Regions from separate parts of the Paenibacillus sp. J22FR5 genome, predicted to be linked through region 1. Evidence: riboswitches for the same ligand, from Rfam matches in the RefSeq annotation. Region 1 holds a riboswitch; each other region holds the start of a gene.
The links. A riboswitch is a leader RNA that binds a small molecule or an ion and turns the genes downstream of it on or off. The one in region 1 is predicted to bind cobalamin.
Positions count from the first base shown of each region.

Region 2: it holds a riboswitch for cobalamin, as region 1 does, so the genes downstream of both, AC58P7_RS16560 (uroporphyrinogen decarboxylase/cobalamine-independent methonine synthase family protein) here and AC58P7_RS17715 (HoxN/HupN/NixA family nickel/cobalt transporter) in region 1, are expected to answer to the same signal.
Region 3: it holds a riboswitch for cobalamin, as region 1 does, so the genes downstream of both, AC58P7_RS20980 (ABC transporter substrate-binding protein) here and AC58P7_RS17715 (HoxN/HupN/NixA family nickel/cobalt transporter) in region 1, are expected to answer to the same signal.

Region 1 covers NZ_JCAUAN010000013.1:37,811-42,135, reverse strand. Annotated here, with positions in the region: gene cobJ (precorrin-3B C(17)-methyltransferase) at 1-1,094, opposite strand, end outside; cobalamin riboswitch at 1,279-1,482, opposite strand; gene AC58P7_RS17715 (HoxN/HupN/NixA family nickel/cobalt transporter) at 1,598-2,389, opposite strand; cobalamin riboswitch at 2,560-2,751, opposite strand; gene AC58P7_RS17710 (isocitrate lyase/PEP mutase family protein) at 2,773-3,369, opposite strand; gene AC58P7_RS17705 (hypothetical protein) at 3,691-3,978, opposite strand.
Region 2 covers NZ_JCAUAN010000011.1:135,864-140,188, forward strand. Annotated here, with positions in the region: gene tig (trigger factor) at 1-216, opposite strand, end outside; gene AC58P7_RS16550 (hypothetical protein) at 328-1,239, opposite strand; tRNA gene AC58P7_RS16555 (tRNA-Arg) at 1,405-1,478, shown strand; cobalamin riboswitch at 1,588-1,787, shown strand; partial or broken gene AC58P7_RS16560 (uroporphyrinogen decarboxylase/cobalamine-independent methonine synthase family protein) at 1,937-2,610, shown strand; gene AC58P7_RS16565 (hypothetical protein) at 2,660-2,923, shown strand; gene AC58P7_RS16570 (hypothetical protein) at 2,985-3,116, opposite strand; gene AC58P7_RS16575 (DUF4023 family protein) at 3,277-3,390, opposite strand; gene asnB (asparagine synthase (glutamine-hydrolyzing)) at 3,580-4,325, shown strand, end outside.
Region 3 covers NZ_JCAUAN010000018.1:21,501-25,825, reverse strand. Annotated here, with positions in the region: gene AC58P7_RS21000 (Lrp/AsnC family transcriptional regulator) at 1-122, shown strand, start outside; gene AC58P7_RS20995 (aminotransferase class I/II-fold pyridoxal phosphate-dependent enzyme) at 138-1,340, shown strand; gene AC58P7_RS20990 (aspartyl-phosphate phosphatase Spo0E family protein) at 1,408-1,674, shown strand; gene AC58P7_RS20985 (hypothetical protein) at 1,736-2,263, shown strand; cobalamin riboswitch at 2,296-2,449, shown strand; gene AC58P7_RS20980 (ABC transporter substrate-binding protein) at 2,611-3,627, shown strand; gene AC58P7_RS20975 (FecCD family ABC transporter permease) at 3,627-4,325, shown strand, end outside.

The sequences.
Region 1 (4,325 bases):
GCCATTTGTTTGGCAGTAAATTTCTTATTGGCTAACCCCGGACTTACCGCAAACTCAAAAATTGCTTCTTGCTTATACGATGGCTGCATGAGCTCGATTGGAGAGTTCCGCTCTGTTATCCCTTTGGATAAGCTAACTAAATGTAAGGCTTCCATAGCAAATGAGTGAGGATTCGGTATTCCAACTGGCTTCACCGGTTCAGATTTTTCTATACGATCGAACTCATCTTCATACAGCTCATGGTCAGTCTCATCTTCTTCTTTCCACTGTTCTAAAGCCCAAGGCTCCGCCTCCGTTTGCAAGCGTTGATGTGGTCTTAAGCGCTGCACATCCGAATCCAAAGTGTATTTTCTTTGATAACCACGCGGTGTAATCATAAGGCCTTCATATATCATCGTGGTCGAGTTGCCTATAATGACTGTAGTTAACATGCCAATATCATGATCGAGCATATTCTGTAACGTTGTAATCACCACTTGCTCACGATCGCGATAAGCGCTTTTTACAATACCTACAGGCGTATCTGGAGATCGGTACTTAAGAAGAATTTGCTGCGACTCCACAATTTGTCTTGTTCTTCTACCGCTTCGCGGATTATAGAGCGCAATGACAAAATCAGCTTGTCCTGCAGCCTCCACTCGTTTGGCTATCTGCGTCCATGGCGTCAAATGATCACTCAAGCTAATCGTACAAGAATCATGCATAATGGGCGCTCCTAATAGAGAGGCAGTCGAATTAATGGCAGAAATACCTGGAACGATTTCTACCTCCACACCATCTGTACGCGACCATCCCTTGCCTATTAAGACTTCATAGACTAACCCGGCCATGCCATAAACTCCTGCATCCCCGCTGGAAATTACCGCTACCTTTTTGCCTGCTTCCGCCTGTCGAACGGCTTCTTGGGCGCGGCTAACCTCCTCTGTCATTCCTGTACGGACAATCGATTGACTGGTAAGTAGATCTGCAATCAAATCTACGTAAGTGTTGTACCCGATTACAACCTCACTTTCCTGAATGGCCTCGCGCGCGCGTTTGGTAATATGTTCGAAGCTGCCGGGTCCAAAACCGATAATTAATAATTTCCCTCTCATTCTCGTCCACTCCTTTTTACACTATATTCAAAGCAGGGCAAACAAAAAACACCTCTAACAAAAAAAATGTTAGAGGTGCCTGACATTAAAATCTATATGATGGAATGGCAACTTCATCCAATATGCCAAACTCATTTTAGAAAATAAAGGGAGCTTCTAACACTCCCTAAATCCACGTAGGTCAATTGTGTTGTCAAAATAGGCAGGTCTCCTGACTTAGAATATCTCTTCTGGTGTCTTCCCAAGTTTTCCTCAGTGACATAAAAACCAGAAGAGTGCCAATTAATTTTAGCATTCCTTACAGTGGCGGGTCCGTGACGGCATTTCACCGAACTTCCCTTTTAACTAGACTAATACATAGTCCAGAACCTATTTCCATAAAAATATTTAGTTTTTCTTGATGATACCATTACTGAAAACTCTTTGTCCAATTAATTTATTGTATAGTTTTGCACACAAATCAAGCTAGGCGTTCGCCTTCGCACATTGATTTCAAGTGATTATTAAGTTAATGCGTGGGATTTCTTCCTAGCGCGTAGCGTGACAAATACAAAACAAAGTAGTAAGAATAAAAAGATTCCAATTCCTATGATTTCAAAATCAATTTCGGCCCAAGGGTTGAAATATGTAAAAGCTTCATATAACGAAACACCATACGCAAGAACTACTATAACCCACCCGAATAATCTTGAAGCCGCTTGCCCAAGTTTCCCTGAGTGATGAACCATTCGATATGCAATCAACGAATCCAAGGTATCCGTTAGCATCATCCCAATCATGAAAACAATTCCCAAAATGACAGGCATATATTCGACTTTATTACCCGCAGCAAGTGCCCAAACGGATGTCTGACTGATCGTTTCAGCGGCTAATGCGAAAATCGCACCAACTAAAATAATTAAAAATGGATTTGTTGTTCCTTTGGAAACTTTTGCAATAAAATTTCCTCTATATCCTTTAACTTGAAAATCTTCATTTTTATGCTTAGAACGCAAGAGATTATAGATATTTATAGTTCCAATGGTAAAAAGTGAAAGTACAGAAATCCATGTTGCAACCGTATCGAAATAACCCGGTAATTCAAAATCCTTGATAAACATACCCAAAACAATTGCCATACTAGCTACTACTGCTCCATGGCCAAATGAAAATAAGGTACCTACCCAGCGAGCAATAGGACTTCCCATCCGCCAATTATACCGCGTCTGTCCATCAATAAAAGCTAAATGATCCGCGTCTAAACCATGACGTAGACCCAAAACAAAAACAAGAAGTATAAGTGAAACAGTTGACATTGATGATTACCTCTTTCGTTTTCAAATTTATTGCAATTAATGCACAAAAAAAGCCCCGACGACCTCTAAGGTTTCGGGACTTACTTATGGGAACGGTAATAAATGACAAGTTAAGAAGAGCTAAACTGCCAGTTCATTTTTCGTCACCACTCCTTTTCTCCGAAGGCGTATTTGGTGTGCTCGACTAGGTAGGTCTTCTGGCTTCCGTTTCATTGCACTCCCTCTGCCTTCCCCAGACTTAATTCTGAGTGACATATAAAGAAGGAGGCTCCTCGGTTACAGCGGCGGGACCGCTCGGGAGTTACACCCGATTCCCTGTTATGCCTTGCTCACGCAAGGGCACCTAGTGAGATAGATATGAAATTTTCTTTAATTATAATTCTCTACTTCAAAATTAAATCCTTTTTTAACAACCTATTTTTATTTTGATTGGACAATAAGTGTACAACGGGGTCTCCACTATCGACATAGGCTTTTGCTCTGTAAATCGTTTCATCTAGAGGATTTTGATTTTGTAAATATGTATCCGTCCTTGCATTTATATAAAAACCTTTATAGCCATTCTCCTCTAACGTAGTTCTAATCTTCGATATAAGATTACATTGTTGGCTCAATGGCTTGAGACCTACTATTTGCTTGTGAGAAACCTCTATATTGATTCCTGAAACTCCTAAACATGCAAGTTTTAATACATTTTCAACGATCGTTTGATCATTTTCTCCATAACCTGACTCTATATCTACCGTAACAGATACTTTCACATGATCTATTATCATTTTGACAACATTTAGCAGTGTTTGAAATTCAATCATTTCGCCGTCAGAATATCCTAAACTTTGGGCTATTCCCCAACTGGTTGTACCGATTGCTTTAAATCCGGCTTTCACGAGTGAAAGTGCGGAGAATAAGTCCCAAGCATTCCCTAGCAAAAAAACATCATTTGATTCATGCAATGCGTTAAATTCCTGAATTTTATTCATGATAGCACAACTCCTATTGGGGTTTTAGAATTGATCTGGCTGTACTCATTATTAATTCCTATTTTCAATTAAAGGTTAATTAATCTTACCAATTCTATCATCCAGCTTTAATAACCACCGGGAAAATATGGATATAAATAAATTTTTATTCTTTCACATATTCCGGGCAGACATTTTTGAAATCGTTTTTATGTTACTCTATAAGAAGAAAGTGACAGCAATGTGTACCGACTCCAACTCCGCGATGCATTAGTGGAACTTTAACACCCTGCAGAAGGGCTGAACAAAAAAGGGCGCTTTTCAGCGTCCCCTTTAGCCTGTCTATAATTCGGAAATGTCGCTTGGCATTCTGCCAGTACGTTGAATGGTACGAATCTGAGAAGTTGTTAAACGGAATCCAACCAGAATAAACGACGAGGTTACATTGTTAAAGTTGAATGCTCGTAAGTCTGAAATGTTCTGGCTGCCACGGAAAATTCGAAAATTCCCTGTAAAGTTGCGCCCTGAAAACAGGACTAACGTTACTTGACTAGGAATTAGAACATTTCTTAGCCGGAAACTGGAGATGATGTTGTTAAAACCGAATAATCCCAGATCTGAAACTGCCACGCCTCGTCTAAATGTTAGACTTCTTCCAGTAAAGTTAAAACCCGAGAAAAAAGTTACTCTAACATTACGATTAAATATTAATCCCATCCCTATCACCCTCCTAATCACAAGATAGTAACAATGTATGAATTGGTTAATATATTGGCTTGGACTATATGGAAGATAAACTGATCAACTCTAGCTCAACAAAGAACGAAGCGCATGCTATGACCGTATCTGGATTCGACATTAAACCCCAACCATCATGCCAGTTAGCACAGAAAAGGCAGCCGAGGTTTGGTCGGCTGCCTTCATGTATTGAACTAACATTCTCCGATAGATTCTTACTTTTATCCTGCGGGATATGT
Region 2 (4,325 bases), on a different contig from region 1:
CAAAATGATATCCAAAGCATCTTGATACAAACTTTCAACACCGAATTTAGCTTCAAAGATGGAACGTGGCACTTTCCCTTTACGGAATCCTGGAACATTCACTTTCGCTGATACCTTTTTAAATGCTTTATCCAAAGCATCTGCTACACGTTCTGCCCCAACTTCAACTTCAAGAACGCCAACGTTCTTCTCTATTTTTTCCCAACTTGCTTTCATTTTATGCCTTCCCCTCCAAAAATGTACCATGACATATATTTTTCACGTTAAGCTCATTATAACCATTCTATTATACCATATAACATTTTCATTTCAAGGCGCGCTTTGTTCTTAGATAGGATCTGGGGTAAATTGCTTGACAAAAGCGCTAAGCACGTTGTGCGCTCGCTTCCATTCCAGCGTCATTGCATCCACAATTCCATACGTTTCTAGCAACTCCTCGCGCTCAACGGTACCAAACAATTTTTCTTGCAGAATCGCATGCAGCGCGGAGGCCCACACGTCTACCGCACTTTCTTCTGTCCTCAGTAACTCTGTGTAAATCGAGGTTCCATACGCATAGGCAAGAAACTCCTGCCAAGTCTGGGTGGCAAAGTAGACAAAGTCAGGTTGGCTTATCTCACTAATGTCCCCGACTCTGCGAATCATATCACGAATACGTAATGGAAAATCCTCCGCGGTAAGCGGGGTTTCATCAATTTCGACGAGCACGGTTTTACCGTTTTTGGGAAACTCAATATACCCATGCTCCCCCATCTGTTTAAGCGTCTGCAGTGCTTTGAATTGCAGATGCGGGTGTCTGGCCCTTTCACAAAGCCAGGTCTTTACGAATTGGCTCACCTCGGGTTGCTCAATATAAGCAAGCTGTTCCAAGGCGCTAACTTGTCCTTCCAATGTTCCTTCTTGAAGCATCTTTTGCAACTTCATCACAAAAGCTCCATCATCTGAGGCTGCCTTTTCATGAATGTACTGCCGCAATAAGGCGGATTCTTCCTCTGAATCCTTCTCGTCTGCCTCTGTAGATGGAAACATCGTTTCTGGAAACATTGTGAGCAACCAATGTCGCAAGGCTTCCCATTGCTCGGATTTATTCGTGTCGACAGTGGGAAACTGCAGGAGATAAGTAAGCATCTCAAGTGCTTCTTTATATTGCTCGGAGCGTAACAGCTTCGTTAGCTCGTCTTCATAAAACTTTTCTGTTTTAGGAAAAAGGATGACATTATCCAAAGTAGGGTCTGACATAGGGATCACCTCTGTTCGTGGTCTCGCTTGTGACAGTTTACTCCATCGACCAAATGAATGCAAAAATAAATATTCAAAGAAGTGTTGACTTCCTACAAATCGATATGATATTATAACTCTTGCTTCGCCAAACGGATCACGTCCATGCGGTAAGAAGTGACCTATGTCTCAGTAGCTCAGCTGGATAGAGCACACGCCTTCTAAGCGTGCGGTCGGGGGTTCGAATCCCTCCTGGGACGTCAAGCAAGAGGAAAGACCGCGAGAAATCGCGGTCTTTTTTTCATTTCCAGAACATTAAAAAACAAAAGTCTTTGCATGATCTGCGATATCATGTATAGTATTCATCAATTGCATATTGTGGGAATAGGTGCTCTTGTTTAGCCAAATAAACGAGAGCTTAAAAGGGAAGTTCGGTGTAATACCGACGCGGTCCCGCCACTGTAACAGAGGAGTCGACGCTTGAGGTGCCACTGATCGAAGGATCGGGAAGGCTAGTGTTTGACGAGGATTCTGGAGCCAGGAGACCTGCCTAATTCTGACAGCACTGTTTTTACCTACGGGAGATAGGGAGGTGTTAGAGATCATAAACACTGTATACACATACACAGGGTATCTTTAACCTTTTTTATTAAGGTTAGGGATGCCCTTTTTTGATTTCCGGAGGTCGTAAACAACAAAATTTGAGGAGGATTACAACATGTGCGCATTAATGAGCAGTAATTTAGGATATCCAAGAATTGGTGAAATCGTGAGTGGAAGAAAGCCTTAGAAGCTTTCTGGGCAGGCAAATTGGATGAAAGCGAGTTTTCAAAGCAAATTGAAGACATCCGTCTTCATAACCTGCGCCTGCAGCAGCAAAAAGGGATTGACCTTATCCCTGTCGGCGACTTCTCCTTGTACGATCACGTTCTAGACACGTCTACTATGTTTGGACTAGTTCCAAACCGTTTCCTTTACGCAGGCGGCGAAGTACCTCTTGCAACGTACTATGCGATGGCTCGCGGCAGCCAAGGGGCGACGGCTTGTGAAATGACGAAATGGTTTAACACCAACTATCATTACATTGTTCCTGAATTACAAGACGCACGGCCGGAACTGACGATCAACAAGCCACTAGAAGCCTATCGGGAGGCAAAGCAGAAGCTTGGCATTCAAGGCAAGCCTGTCATTCTCGGCTTATTTACTTTCCTTAAGTTGGGCAAGGGTTATAAAGCTGAGGAAATCGACCGTCTTATTGCGTTGTTCCTCCCGCTCTATGTACGTATTTTGACAGAATTGGCTGCTGAAGGTGTGGAATGGGTACAAATCGATGAACCAATTCTCGTACAGTCATTGAATCCAGCTGATTTCGATCGCGTTAAGTCTATCTACAGATGCGGATGTCATCTCAATCGAAACATCTAGAAGTCATGGGGAGCTGATTCACAGCTTCGAGGAGCATACGTATGATCAAGGAATCGGGCTTGGTGTCTATGACATTCACAGTCCGCGCGTCCCTTCCGTAACGGAAATGGTTGAAATGATTGAGCGTGCACTTCAGGTGCTAGAGCCTGAGCTATTCTGGATCAATCCAGACTGTGGTTTGAAAACGCGAGGCAAGGAAGAGACCATTGCCGCTCTACGCGTTATGGTCGAGGCTGCTAAGCTATTCCGACCAAGCAGAAGCGAGCTCATCCCTTCCTAAGGTTAGACGAAGAGAAACACCCCTGCCTTATTCCCAGCAAGGGTGCTCGACTACCGTCATTTTACACGGATGGTCTGTTTGGTTGATGGTGACCTGGTTCTGTTGAATCCAGATTCGATTGAATACGAGATGATTGCTTCGAGTGATCGATTGCGCTTTGCGTTTTCTGATTCATATTTTTCTTTTTACCCATGGTAAGCAACTCCTTCTATTTATAGAGTGAACGCCACATTAGTATGGAGGGTTTCGGCACCCAATATGCTGGTTATCTTCTCCAACTTAGTGGGGCTGTCTGAAAAACAAAAAGCCTGTAGGAATCTCTCCCTACAGGCTTTTGCTCATGCCATAAGACGTTAGTGCATCTTGTGAGGCAAGTTCTTGCCTGTCTGACCGTCACCTTGAGTCCTTTTATTCTTCTCGGCTTTCCTCTGCTTCTCATGCAGCTTGCTAATGAAATGACTATCCATGAGCACTCGCCTCCTGAAGAAAGAATGGCATTACCCTTTTAGAATGTCACGGAAGCCCGAAATTTAATCACCTTCGTCACAAAAACCACGTCCTGCTTGCTCCTACCTCTTTCTGGACAGACATTTAATACCTTCCATTTGCATACCCTTTATCATTATGCTCTCTCCAAAAGAAAGGAAGGAACGTCTATGTGCGGAATAACGGGTTGGATAGATTGGCGGAAAGACTTGACCGGGTACCCGTCCATTCTAGAAAATATGACGGAAACGCTCCATCTGCGTGGACCTGATGCCTCAGGTACCTGGATTTCACAGCATTGTGCCCTTGGACACCGACGCCTTAGTGTTATGGATCCTGAGAACGGCGCTCAGCCGATGGTCCGCAAACAAGGCGACTATACGTATACCATCGTATATAATGGCGAACTCTATAACGCTCCAGAGTTAAAAAAAGAGCTCGAGACTCGCGGTCATCACTTCCGCACGAATTGTGATACCGAAGTGCTGCTGGTTGCTTTTATCGAGTGGGGAAATTCATGTATCGACCGCCTGAACGGTATCTTTGCCTTCGCTGCCTGGAATGACCAAGAGCAATCACTGACCTTAGTACGGGACAGACTCGGCGTAAAGCCTCTTTTTTATTCACATCAGGAAAATGTTCTGTTATTCGGCTCTGAACCAAAAGCTATTCTAGCTCACCCCGATTTCAAAGCTGAGGTGGGTGCTGAAGGTTTTGCTGAAATATTCGCTGTCGGACCAGCACGAACGCCTGGGCATGGGATTTATCGCAACATGTCGGAGCTGAAGCCAGGTCAATTTGCCATTTTTGATCGGAATGGGCTATCCATTCGAACGTATTGGAAACTCGAAAGCCACCAACATGCCGACGATATCTCTGCTACTGCGGAGCAAGTTGGGCAATTGCTTCGGGATAC
Region 3 (4,325 bases), on a different contig from region 1:
AACTTTCACCCATCGACCGGGTACTTTCAACGAAAACGAATTTTATTTTGAAAAAATACAAACAAGACGGCATTATTTTCGAAGATCAGGAAGACGATCATCGAATGCTTGTTTCGCCGTAAGGAAGAGGTAGCGCGATGATCAAGGATGAGACCACCATTCAATCAAGTAAAAAATCCATGCAGGACTACCTCGCTCCTGCTGTACGTGAAATGAAGCCGTCCGGCATTCGGAAATTTTTTGACCTCGTTAGCAATAGCAAAGAGGATATCATCTCTTTAGGTGTTGGCGAACCCGATTTCTCCACGCCTTGGCACGTTCGTGAAGCAGCTGTTCATTCTTTGGAGCGCGGTAGAACGAAATATACGCCAAACTCAGGTATTCCTGAGCTTCGTGAAGCGATTGCGAACTATTTGTATACATCGTTTAAAGTCAAATATGAACCATCCAATGAAGTGCTCGTAACGGTTGGAGGCAGCGAAGCGATCGATTTAGCGCTCCGGTCCCTGATTACGCCGGGGGATGAAATTCTAATTCCGGAGCCTTGTTATATTTCGTACTCGCCGATCACAGCCATTAGCGGTGGTGTGCCAGTTGGCATCGAAACGTTCGCTAAGGATCAATTTAAATTAACGGAAAAGGCGCTTCGTGATGCGATTACGCCACGTTCCAAAATATTAATTCTATGCTACCCAAGTAATCCAACGGGCGGCATTATGACCTATGAGGACTGGCTGCCAATTGCCAAAGTGGTTGAAGAACATGATCTGATTGTCATTTCTGATGAGATTTATGCGGAGTTGACGTACGGTCAGAAGCATGTGAGTTTCGCCGCGGTTCCAGGGATGCAGGATCGAACGATTCTCGTTAGCGGGTTCTCCAAAGCTTTTGCAATGACAGGCTGGCGGATGGGCTATGCCTGCGGTCACAGGGAACTGATCTCGGCTATGACCAAAATTCACCAGTATACGGTGATGTGTGCACCTGTCATGGGTCAAGTCGCTGCTCATGAGGCGTTGACGAATGGACTTGAAGAGAAGGATCGTATGATAGAATCCTATAATCAACGGAGACGATTGGTTGTCAAAGGCTTCCGTGAGGTAGGACTTGAATGCCATGAACCACAAGGTGCATTCTATGCGTTCCCAAGTATTGTTGCTACGGGCTTAACTTCCGATGAATTTGCACAGCGTCTCTTGTACGAATCTAAGGTTGCTGCAGTGCCTGGAGATGTGTTTGGACTTGGAGGAGAAGGCTTCTTGCGGTGCTCTTATGCTTATAGTGTTTCCCAGCTCAATGAAGCTTTAGAGAGAATCGGTAATTTCTTGAGGAAATTATAAGAATCTTCTAAATTCATATGTTCATAGTAGACGAAAACTGGTATTCTTAGAGTAAGGAGGGATGAGCATGGCTTTTATGGAATATCAGCTTACTAGCTTTCAAAAGCAATTTCAAATTCGCGAACAAGAGTTTGGGCCGCGTTGGCTGACCAGACATGCCAAAAAGCAAAATTCCCTAACTTTACTGGAAGAAGAGATTCATACATTAAGACGGAAAATGGAACAGATGGTCATGGAAGGACGAGAAATGACTTCTGATGCAGTTGTTGAATTAAGCACGATGCTGGATCAAAAAATAAATGAATATATGACATTAGGAAAGAAAAGTCGGTGAAAACCGACTTTTCTGGCGACTATCGATAAATAGAGAGTACACGACGGAGGGATTTACATACATGAAGGCGAAATGGCTATTCGTTGTATTGCTAGGAATGATGCTGACTCTAACAGCTTGCGGTGGACCTAAAGCAGATGTATCCGTATTTATTATGGGCCCCAATGGTTTTCCTAGTGAAGCGGCAGAGAAAATGGAAGTATCTTTAAAAGCTAAGGTTGGGGAAATGCCTACCGTAAAGCTGAATACATCCCCTATTTTTTCTTTGGAAAAAATGATTGTTGAGCTGGCTGCTGGCGGTAACGGTATTTTCATCCTGGGAGAAGAACAGTTCAAAGGCTTGAGTAATCAAGCGGGATTCGTTTCGTTAGACAACACAATCAATCCTGCAGATTATCCTGATGGGGTAATCGAAATCAAGGAAGAAGGAAAAGCAGCGGAGAAGCATTTGTACGGCATTCCGTTAGCAGGGAATAAATGGATGAAAGAGCAAGGATTTGAAGGTAAAGGTTTATTCGCATTCGTTCCTCAGAATGCTCCGAAAATGGACGAGGCTTTGAAAGTTCTCAAAGTCATTGCACAAAAGTAAGAGAACGTCTATAATCGACAAATAGATTGATCGTATACTATGCAACCAAAGGTGCTGCTAAGCTTCGGAATAGAAGTTTAGAAGTTAAAAGGGAAGCCGGTTCAAGTCCGGCGCGGTCCCGCCACTGTAATTCAACCATGCGAATGGCTGGAGAGTCAGGATACCTGCCTAAGGTGCCGTTACAACATCCTTCGAGGAAAAGGATCGCGTTAAATCAGGAAGCAGCGTAGCTAAGTTCGTTGCCCAATACCGCGATTTATCGTCTCCTTCGTTCCTAGTGAACAGGGAGATTTTTTTGTTGGAATTAATCAATCGAAAATCAAAAGGTCAGAAAGAGGGTTCCGTCGATGAAACAAAGTTTGGTCAAAAAGGGTCTTATTCTAACGGTAGCAGTAGCAACAGCCATTTCCTTAGCAGCATGTGGTAAAAAGGATGCAGAAATTTCGGATCCATCGAAACTTGGTGGCGAGGGGACGAAGGCGCCAACGACAACGGCAACGACGGCTCCTGCTGCAGCAAAGAAAACAACGTATCCTTTGAAAGTGAAGGATGCGACAGGCAAAGAGTTTACGTTTGACAAAGCGCCTGAACGGATTGCATCCGTTTCACCGTCTGAGACAGAAGCACTGTTTGCAATTGGGCTAGATGCGAATATCGTGGGTGTGTCTGATTACGATGATTATCCAGAAGAGGCGAAAACGAAACCGAAGCTAGGCAGCATCACGAAACCAAACCTAGAGGCTGTCATTGCTTCCAATGCAAATCTTGTTTTCACAGGTGTATCCATGAATGCAGAATCGGTTGAGAAACTTCGTGCGATGAACATTAATGTGTTTAAAGTAGAGCCGAAAACATTAGATGATGCGATTACCAATATTCAAACATTCGGTCTCATTACCGATCATCAGGAGCAGGCTGAAAAAGTTGTGACCAAAATGAAAGCGGATCGTAAGAAGGTTGTCGATGCCGTGAAAGATGTGAAGCAAGAGAACAAGAAAAAAGTGTACATCGAATTTGCACCAGGCTGGACAGTGGGAAGCGGAGAGTTCATGGATGAATTAATTACGCTCTCTGGTGGTATTAACGTTGCTGCCGATAAAGCAGGCTGGTATGAAATTAGTGAAGAGAAAATCATTCAGCAGAATCCGAACGTAATCCTGTTTGCTAACGGGGTTGTTGATACGAAGAGCAAAAAACCGTTGGAAGAGATTATACGTATGCGCGGTGGTTGGGATGCGATTGACGCTGTCAAAAATAAACGTGTGGTAGGTCTCGACCAAAACTCGCTAAGTCGCCCAGGTCCGAGATTGACGGATGGACTTCTGGAAATGGCGAAAGGTATCTATCCTGAATTGGTGAAATAATGAAAAGAAAATTATTGCTAGGGGGAGGAGTAGGAGTTATACTCCTTCTTCTTTCTATTGTGGTGAGTTTATCCATCGGTACGGCCCATCTTCCTATTTCGCACATTGTAGGGATATTGGGTAAGCATCTTCCTTGGTTAGGAAATCACATCGAGGTAAATTGGCCGCAATCCTCCGAACAAATTATGAATAAAGTGCGAATTCCTCGTGTATTACTAGGTGTTCTTGTTGGGGCTGTACTCTCCTTAGCTGGGGCTGGTTTCCAAGGCGTCCTGCGTAATCCGCTGGCCGATCCGTACTCACTTGGCGTATCCTCAGGAGCTTCTGTAGGGGCTGCTTTTCTCATTTATTTCGGGCTTCAAGTGGCTTGGTTCGGGCAATGGTCCATCCCGATTGTGGCTTTCATGACGGGGCTTATTTCCTTGTTCTTGGTCCTAAAGCTAGCCATGATTGAAGGGAAGCTGAAGATGGAGACGCTGATTCTATCGGGTGTCGTGATGCAAGCATTTCTCGGTGCGTTCGTGTCGTTCTTAGTTTCGATTTCGAACCAAACGATTAATGAGATTATTTTTTGGCTCATGGGCAGTCTAGCGTTGCGGGGATGGTCATATACGTATATGATTTCACCCTATCTCGTGATAGGTCTCGTCATTCTCCTAAGCTATGCGAGATCGTTAAACTTGCTATCATTAGGTGAG